4 regions of the Streptomyces lienomycini genome follow, and region 2 is predicted to be linked to each of the others. Evidence: riboswitches for the same ligand, from Rfam matches in the RefSeq annotation. Region 2 holds a riboswitch; each other region holds the start of a gene.
The links. Region 2 has a riboswitch for cobalamin ahead of BJ961_RS09580 (energy-coupling factor ABC transporter permease). Riboswitches for the same ligand answer to the same signal wherever they lie in the genome.
Positions count from the first base shown of each region.

Region 1: linked by a shared signal. The riboswitch ahead of BJ961_RS06160 (ribonucleoside-diphosphate reductase subunit alpha) and the one ahead of BJ961_RS09580 (energy-coupling factor ABC transporter permease) in region 2 are both predicted to bind cobalamin.
Region 3: linked by a shared signal. The riboswitch ahead of BJ961_RS25995 (cobalamin biosynthesis protein) and the one ahead of BJ961_RS09580 (energy-coupling factor ABC transporter permease) in region 2 are both predicted to bind cobalamin.
Region 4: linked by a shared signal. The riboswitch ahead of BJ961_RS15625 (ABC transporter substrate-binding protein) and the one ahead of BJ961_RS09580 (energy-coupling factor ABC transporter permease) in region 2 are both predicted to bind cobalamin.

Region 1 covers NZ_CP116257.1:1,297,294-1,299,483, reverse strand. Annotated here, with positions in the region: gene mctP (monocarboxylate uptake permease MctP) at 1-187, shown strand, start outside; gene BJ961_RS06165 (GNAT family N-acetyltransferase) at 266-772, shown strand; cobalamin riboswitch at 839-982, shown strand; gene BJ961_RS06160 (ribonucleoside-diphosphate reductase subunit alpha) at 1,111-2,190, shown strand, end outside.
Region 2 covers NZ_CP116257.1:2,076,183-2,078,372, forward strand. Annotated here, with positions in the region: gene cbiQ (cobalt ECF transporter T component CbiQ) at 1-182, opposite strand, end outside; gene BJ961_RS09575 (energy-coupling factor ABC transporter substrate-binding protein) at 183-581, opposite strand; gene BJ961_RS09580 (energy-coupling factor ABC transporter permease) at 578-1,270, opposite strand; cobalamin riboswitch at 1,301-1,484, opposite strand; gene BJ961_RS09585 (potassium channel family protein) at 1,524-2,069, opposite strand; gene BJ961_RS09590 (chloride channel protein) at 2,066-2,190, opposite strand, start outside.
Region 3 covers NZ_CP116257.1:5,693,058-5,695,247, reverse strand. Annotated here, with positions in the region: gene BJ961_RS25995 (cobalamin biosynthesis protein) at 1-756, opposite strand, end outside; cobalamin riboswitch at 863-1,004, opposite strand; gene BJ961_RS25990 (DUF397 domain-containing protein) at 1,197-1,436, shown strand; gene BJ961_RS25985 (hypothetical protein) at 1,559-1,711, opposite strand; gene BJ961_RS25980 (hypothetical protein) at 1,708-2,190, opposite strand, start outside.
Region 4 covers NZ_CP116257.1:3,446,698-3,448,887, reverse strand. Annotated here, with positions in the region: gene BJ961_RS15625 (ABC transporter substrate-binding protein) at 1-997, opposite strand, end outside; cobalamin riboswitch at 1,061-1,246, opposite strand; gene BJ961_RS15620 (fasciclin domain-containing protein) at 1,321-1,980, opposite strand.

The sequences.
Region 1 (2,190 bases), 780 kb from region 2:
CGGCTACATCGGTCTCACCGCGTTCGTGCTGAACGTCCTGGTCACGGTGGTCCTCACCTTCGTCCTGAGGGCGGTCAAGGCGCCCGACGGCGTCGACGAGACCAAGCCGGGCGACTACACGGCGGACGCGGGCGACGCCGGTGTCCAGGTGGAGCTGCCGCCGGCCACGGCGGGCAGCTCGCACTGATCCCCGCCGCGCGAACGAGACGGGCCGTCGGAGAAATCCGGCGGCCCGTTGTCGTACCCGTCGGGCACACTCGGCGTCATGGACTTCGTCATCCGGCGGGCAACGGCCGAGGAGTACGACACCCTCGGCGAGATCACCGCGCAGGCCTACCTGCGCGACGGCCTCCTCGACTTCGGGGAGAGCGACTCCTACCTGGACGAGCTGCGCGACGTGGCCAAGCGCGCCGCGGCCGCCGAGGTGCTGGTCGCCGTGGCCGACGGCCGGGTGCTCGGCGGCGCGACCTTCGTGCCGTGCGGCGGCCCCATGGCGGACATCGCGCGCCCCGGCGAGGCCGAGATACGCATGCTCGCCGTCGACCGCGAGGCACGCGGTCGCGGGGCGGGCGAGGCCCTCGTGCGGGCCTGCGTCGACCGCGCGCGGGCCGTCGATGGCTGCCGGAGCGTCGTGCTGTCGACCCAGCGCACCATGCGCACCGCCCACCGCCTCTACGAGCGCCTGGGCTTCGCCCGCACGCCCGACCGCGACTGGAATCCCCTGCCGGAGCTGGACGACATCATGCTGCTCACCTACGAACTGACGCTCTGACACGGGGCGCGGCACCCTGCCTGGACACAACATCTGGGGGTGCTCGCGTCCCCCGGCACAAGATGTATGCTCGTGCTCGCTGTCGCCGCAGGGGAATCCGGTGCGAATCCGGAACTGTCCCGCAACGGTGTACTTGCGTGCATCCGTACGTCTTCACACGTGCGCGCACGCCTGTCCAGTCCGAGGACCTGTCGACAGTGTGCCCGGCCGTCCCGGTCCGGGTGCCATGACGTCCGGGCCTCGTGGAGTGGGCCGGTGGACGCGACGCCGCGTGCGCTCGTGAGCTGCCCCCTGCCCTCCCTCCGCCAGGCCCCGTGCCGAGCGAGGGAGTGCCCCACGTGACCATCGCGCCAGCCGACCCGGCTTCAGCGACGCCGGTGACCGCCGTCCCGGTGACAGCCGCGCCCGCGGCCGAGGAGTCCGACGGCCCCGGTGCCGCCCTGCTGCGGACCCTGACCGGGCTGACCGCCGACCTTCCCGGTGCCGACCCCGGCCGGGTGGCCGCCGCCGCGCTGCGCGGCCGGTCCGCCCGCGCGGACGAGGCGGAGCTGCGCGAGCTGGCCACGGAGGCGGCCGCCGGGCTGATCTCCGAGGACCCGGTCTACTCCCGGCTGGCCGCCCGGCTGCTGACCGTCGGCATCCGCGCCGAGGCCGCCTCCCAGGGCGTCGTGACCTTCACCGACTCCGTCGCCACCGGCCACCGCGAGGGCCTGATCGCCGACCGCACCGCGGCCTTCGTACGGCTGCACGCGGACCGGCTCGACGCGCTGGTCGACCCGGCCGCCGACGACCGCTTCGGCTACTTCGGACTGCGCACCCTGTACAGCCGCTACCTGCTGCGCCACCCGATCACCCGCAAGGCCGTCGAGACGCCCCAGCACTTCCTGCTGCGGGTCGCCGCCGGACTCGCCGAGGACGACTCCCCCCGCTCGGTCGACGAGGTCGCCGCGCTCTACGGCCTGATGAGCCGCCTGGACTACCTCCCCTCCTCCCCCACCCTCTTCAACTCCGGCACCCGGCACGCCCAGATGTCGTCCTGCTACCTCCTGGACTCGCCCAAGGACGAGCTGGACTCCCTCTACGACCGCCTCCACCAGGTCGCCCGCCTGTCCAAGCACGCCGGCGGCATCGGCATCGCCTACTCCCGCGTCCGCGCCCGGGGTTCGCTGATCCGCGGCACCAACGGGCACTCCAACGGCATCGTCCCGTTCCTGAAGACGCTGGACGCCTCGGTCGCCGCGGTGAACCAGGGCGGCCGGCGCAAGGGCGCGGCGGCGGTCTACCTGGAGACCTGGCACGCGGACGTCGAGGAGTTCCTGGAACTGCGGGACAACACCGGCGAGGACGCCCGCCGTACGCACAACCTGAACCTCGCGCACTGGATCCCGGACGAGTTCATGCGCCGGGTGGACGCCGAC
Region 2 (2,190 bases):
CGCCCGGGCACGCCCGCCGGGCCGAGCAGTACCGCGAGCGCCGCCACCAGCACCAGCGCCGCGCCCGGCCAGGGCGGCAGCGAGATCGCCAGCACGGTCAGGCCGAGACCGAGCACCGCCTTGTCCACGGGATGGCGGCGGCGCCACCGACTGCCGTGCGCCGCCGCGTCGATCGGCAGCACTCAGTCCCCTTCGGGGGCGTCCCCCGGCACTGCCCCCGCCACTGCCCGGGTGGGCGCCGTGTCCGCCCCCGCATCGGCCAGAGCCGCCCCCGTCACCGCCCGCCGCTCGCCCTGCCGGCGGCCCCGGCGCAGGCCGAAGTAGTACGCCAGCACGCCCGCGCCGAGCGCCGCCTGCAGCGCGAACAGCGCCGACTCGACCTCCCCGGACGGCGGTTCGTACAGCGGCGAGAACCACGGCTCGTAGTCCGGTTCGATCTCCGTGATCGCGGTCTCCGCCTCGGCGTCGGCACCGGCGAACGGCTCCTCCTTGTGGTCGCCGAGCCCCAGCACCAGCGGCAGCACCGCCAGCGCGACCACGACGAGCAGCAGCAGGGCGTTGATCTTCGTACCGCGCTTCACCGGGCCACCGCCCCGCGCTCGCCGGCCTTGGCCAACAGGACGCCCAACCGCGTCAGTTCGCCCTTGCTCGACTGCACGAGCAGCCGCATCACCACCACCGTCAGCAGGCCCTCGCTGACCGCGAGCGGGATCTGCGTGACGGCGAAGATCGACCCGAACTTGCCGAGCGCGCCCAGGAACCCGCTGCCCGGGTCCGGGAACGCCAGCGCCAGCTGCACGCTGGTGACGCAGTAGGTGGACAGGTCGGCGACGAACGCGCCGAAGAACACGGTGACCATCAGCGGCACCTCGTAGCGGCGCAGCAGCCGGTAGACGCCGTACCCCGCCCAGGGGCCGACGATCGCCATCGAGAAGACGTTGGCGCCCAGCGTGGTCAGCCCGCCGTGTGCGAGCAGCAGCGCCTGGAAGAGCAGGGTGATGGTGCCCAGAACCGCCATGATCGGCGGCCGGAAGAGGATGGCGCCCAGACCGGTGCCGGTCGGGTGCGAGCAACTCCCGGTGACGGACGGCAGTTTCAGGGCGGACAGGACGAACGTGAAGGCCCCGGAGGCGCCGAGGAGCAGCGTGCTCTCCGGGTGCTCCCTGACCTCACGGGTGAGTGACCGTACTCCGTGGACGACGAACGGCGCGGACGCGACACCCCAGGCGATCGCGTGCGCCGGTGGCAGAAAGCCCTCGGCTATGTGCATGGCTCAGCAGACCCTCTCCAGCACCTCGTGGATGGACGACGCGCCTTGGCCGGTCTCCTGGCTTACGGGTACCACCGCCCGTGCTCCGCCTTCCCGGGTCGCAAGGACCCAGTGGCTGCCCCTGAGGGCCGGAGCCGGACTTCCCGATTCACAGTGGCGAGGGCCGCACCGGCATCACACCGGTTTCCCGTTCACCAAGGCGTGGCGACAGTAGTGCGCGCACGGGGGCGGGCACAAGCGGGCCCCACCGCGGTCAGCGGGAGCGGCCACGGTCGGTGCCCCGGACCACCATGTCGCGCATCCTGGTGGTCAGCGCCGTGGCGGCGGCCGTCAGGAAGACGAAGCTGTACGTGATCTGCAGCACGGCCACGATCCTGGCGGCCTGCCCCCGCGGGGTGATGTCCCCGTAGCCGACCGTGGCGAGCGTGACCACGGTGAAGTACAGCGCGTCGACCCGGGTCCGCAGCCCGCTGAACTCGCCGGGCTGCTTGGCCAGGGCGTAGTAGGTGGCCGCGAAGACGTGCACGGACAGGACGATCAGCAGCGAGATGACCACCCCGGGCCGGCTGTCCGGCCGGTCGAGGAGCACGTGGCGGATCTGCCGGAGCAGCAGCACGGCCACGCCCGTCAGCAGCGCGGCGAACAGCACCCAGCTCAGCACGGGGCGCTGCGGGCCCAGTTGGTCGAGGGGGAGCAGGAAGTAGGCGGCGACCACCGCCACCGCGATCAGGCCGCGCACGAGCCAGGGCAGGACGGCATGCCGGTCGGCGCGGGGCCGTCCGGCCCGGCGTCCCCTCACCGCCGCGCCCCCGGCGACGCGGCCCCGTCCGCCGCCGGATCCGTCCGCCGCACCACCTGGGAGACGACGAACGCGACCACCGACGCGGTGACGATCAGCGGCATCTGGTCGTGGGCGTCCC
Region 3 (2,190 bases), 3.6 Mb from region 2:
GCCGAGCGCGCCCGCGAACGACGCCTCCACGGGCCCGGCGTTGGGGCTCGGATGCCGCCCGGCGTCCGCACGCCAGGCGCGTACGGCGCCCCGCGGATCGCCACCGGCCGCGGTGGTCAGTACGGCGGTCAGACGGGCGCCCGGCCAGCCCGCGAGGTCGTCCAGGCGGGCCGAGGCCCAGCCGTAGCGGCGGTACCTGGCGGACTTGTGGCCGACCATGGCGTCCAGCGTGTTCACGGCCCGGAAACCGAGCAGTCCCGGGACTCCGGCCACGGCGCCCCACACCAGGGCGCCCACGACCGCGTCCGAGGTGTTCTCGGCGACGGACTCCACGACGGCCCGGGCGATCCCGTCGGCGTCCAGCGCCTGCGGGTCCCGCCCGCACAGGTGCGGCAGCCGCGCCCGCGCCGCCTCGACGTCCCCCGCCTCCAGGGCCCGCCCGATCGCACCGGCCTCCCGGGCGAGCGACGTGCCGCCGACCACCGCCCAGGTGGCCGCGCCCGTCAGTACGACGGAGACGGCGGGAGAGCGGCGTACGGCCCGCGCGGCGGCCGAGCCGAGCGCGGCGGCGCCACCGGCGCACACGACGGTGTGCAGCGCGCCCCACCCCCGGTGGTCCCGCCACAGCACCTGTTCCACGGCACCCGCGGCACGGCCGAACGCGGCGACCGGGTGTCCGCGGCGTGGATCGCCGAGGAGGAGGTCACCGAGAAGACCGGCGGCGGCGCCGTACGCGAAGACGCGTCCGGCACGCACGGCTCAACCGGCCGTGGGAAGGGAGAGTCGAAGCGTGTCGCTGATGAGCCTGGAACGGCAGCCGCGCATGGCGATATGTCCTCACTCAGGGTGTCCGCGCCCTGGTTCGAAGAGCACGGCGGCGAGAGTTCCTGGCTCCCGGGAATCCTGACCCCCGGTCACAGTGGCGGGACCGCGCCGGATTCGCACCGGGCTTCCTCTCCTGCCGCCGTAGATGGCCCCGGAAGTCCACCACGGCCCGCGAACACCCGTCAACCTGGCGTTGACCTGCGGCGCCGGGTGTGCTGAGGCCCACACCGTCGAAAGCTCGCCAGGTCCACGACATCGACGCTTTCTGGGCTCTTCCCCGGTGGGCAGGCTGGGAAGACTGGAGGGGACGGAAGCGCGTGTACGCGGGCGGGGGACAGCGGTGGGGCGGCGAGTGATGGTGCCGAGGCCGCGTGACGGCCGGTGGGCCGGAGGAGGTGGGTGCGATCGAAAGCGAACGGTCAGGGCACGCGTGGTTCAAGAGCAGCTATTCCACCGACGGGGGTGAGGCATGCGTCGAGATGGCCGTCGGGGGCGGACGCGTACTGGTACGTGACTCGAAGCAACGTCGACACGCTGTGCTCGCCTTTCGTCACGCGTCGTGGTGTGGTTTTCTGGCGGGGCTTGTGGACCCGGATTCGCGCGGTGTCTGACCGCCGCGCGGGGGGACGGGAGGTACACGCATGGCAGACCGAATCAAAGGGACCGCTTCCGCGCGCCCGGGGTGGCCCGGTACGCGTGGAGACCGGATGACCGGGGCGGCGCCGTTGGCGCTCTACTGCTCGGTGGTGGGGGTCCTCGCCGTCGGGCTGGGCGCGCTGGTCGCGTTCCTGGCCCCGGGCGGTGCCGCCCGGGGCATGGTGTGGCTGGTGGTGACCGCGGCGGTGGCCGTGGGCGCGGGGCTGTGGTGGGGGCTCACTCCTGTCACGGACCGCCTCCGCGTTCTGAACCGCGCTCTGACGGCCGTGGAGCCTCGGCGGCGCCACCACTGACGGGCTGGGCGGGCGCCGACGCGGCCCGGCCGCGCAGCGCCCTGCCGATTCCGGCACCCAGGGCGGCGAGGAGGGCCGCGCCGAAAGCGCCGATGGCGGCAGTGGTGAGGGGGGACGCGGAGCCGTGCGGAAGGCTGGGCGCGACCCGCGTGGCGAGGGCGATGCTGAACAGCAGGATGCTCCCGCACGCCGTGCCCAGCAGGAGACGGGCGGAAATCAGCCGGATCTCTCCGGCCACCCGGGCGTTCTCCACGTCGATGAGCGCCTCGGCCCACTCGCGGCGCTGCATGGCGTACGCCTTGAGCGCGCAGTCGTCGACCGGAGGAGGCCCCTGCTCCGTGTCGCCGGATCCCCCCGGCGGGTCGGTGGCGGGGCCGGTGCGGACCGGCGCGCGCCACCGCTGCCACCACGCTCG
Region 4 (2,190 bases), 1.4 Mb from region 2:
CCTGCCCGCTGAGCAGCACGTAGCGCTTCTCGCGTACGGCGGTCAGGTTCCTGGTCACGGGGTTGGACTCCAGGAACTCGATCTTCTTCGCCGCCGTCTCGGCGGTCTGGGACCTGCGGGTGAGGTCGCCGAGGACCAGGACGTCTGGGTTCCGGTCGGCGACGGTCTCCCAGCCGGTCTGCGGCCACTCCTCGTGGGTGTCGTCCATGGCGTTCTCGGCGCCGACCGCGCGGGTGATGATGCCCGGGGCACCGCAGCAGCCCGCCAGGTAGGGCGAGGTGGAGTTGGCGAACCAGTACATGAGGGTGACGCCGGAGGCGTCGATGCCGGATGTCGCCTTGTCGACCCTTGACCTCAGGTCGGCGACGAGCTTCTCGCCGCGCTGTTCGACGCCGAAGAGGCGGGCCAGGTCGCGGACTTCGCCGTAGACGGTGTCCATGGTGAGGGGCTCGGCCCGGACGCCGTCGCCGTCGCCGCTGTTGTCCTTGCCGGCGCAGTCGGACGGGGACAGGTAGGCCGGTACGCCGAGTTCGGTGAACTGTTCGCGGGTGGCCACGCCGCCGGTGCCGAGGGTGGAGGCGAAGGAGGCGGTGACGAGGTCGGGTTCCGCGTCCAGGACCGTCTCGAAGGACGGCATGTCGTCGGCGAGCCGGGGGACGCCCGCGTTCGCCTTCTCCAGTCCCTTCATGACCGGGTCGGTCCAGGTGGCGGTGCCCGCCATGCGGTCGGCGAGGCCGAGCGAGAGCAGGATCTCCGTGCTGCCCTGGTTGAGGGAGACCGCCCGCCGGGGCGGCGCGGCGACCCGCACCTGGTGCCCGCAGTCACTGACGGTGCGTGGCCGACCGGCGGCGTCGGCCGGGGCGGCCGGGGCGTCGGTGCTCGCGCCGGCGCCGCAGCCGGAGGCCAGCAGGGCGGCGGACAGCAGCAGGGCGGGGGCGCGGACGGCGCGGTGGGGGCGGAGGAGGCGGCGGAGACCGCCGGGGCGCGCTGCGGGCACGGAAGATCCTCTGGCGTCGAGGGCTCGTACGCGAAGCCCGTTCGTACGGTGCGGCCCGCGCCGCACGCGGCACGGGTGCCAGCAGGTCTTCGGACTCGGGTTCGACCGGACGGAACGCCTTCCCGGCCGGCGTACGCCGGCCAGTGGCCCGTGTTCCGCCCGTCCCCCTCACCGCTGCGCGTCAGTTCCGGATTCGCACCGGATTCCCTGACCCACCAGGTGGGTTCGACTGGCTTGCGCAAGCTACCACAGGGTCGGCGCGTGGGCCGGGGGCGGGCCTCTGCCCGACCTGTCCCCGGCCCACGTGTCCGCCCGCCCGCGTGTCAGCTCTTCGGCATGAGGACCGTGTCGATGATGTAGACGTTGGCGTTGGCGGTCTTCACGTTGCCGCAGACCACGCCGGCGGAGTCGTTGACCTTGTAGGACTCGTCCGAGCCCGAGGTGGTCAGCTTCGACTTCTGCAGGGTGTCGAAGGAGCCGTTCTCCAGGTCCTTGGGGGCGAGCTTCTGGCCCACGACGTGGTAGGTCAGGATGTCGGTGAGCATCGCCTTGTCGTTGAGGACCTTGTCCAGGTCGGCCTTCGGGATCTTGGCGAAGGCGTCGTTGGTCGGCGCGAAGACCGTGATGTTCTCGGCGTTGTTGAGCGTGTCGACCAGTCCGGCCTTCTTGACCGCGGAGACGAGCGTGGACAGGGCCGGGTTGTTCGAGGCGGCCGTGGCGACCGGGTCCTTGGCCATCCCGTCGAACGAACCGGCGCCCTCCTTCGGCACCGTGGAACAGGCCGGGCCGAACGGCTCGTCGGAGTCCGCCATGCCGCCGGAGGTGTCGGCCGACTTGTCGTCGTTCGCCGCGGGCGCCGAGGAGGCGGCCTGGGCGGAGTCCGAGGAGCCGCTGTCGCCGTCGTCGGAGCAGGCGGCCAGGGACAGGGGCAGGACGGCGGCCGCGACGACGGCGACGGCGGAGCGGCGGATGCGGGCGTTCATGGAGAATCTCCCTGAAAACGGGCAGCTTGAGGGCTGCGTTGAAGCGGTGTCGTGGTGCAGAGCTGCGGTGGTGTGCGGCGGTCCGCCGAGTACGCGGCGCCGTTACGTGAAGGCCGGCCGACCCGGTTGCGGGGTCAGCCGCCGGTTCGCTGTCGGCGTGGTCTCGGTTCTTCGCTCACACGGGTAATCCGAAGCCGGCTCGGGTCCGGA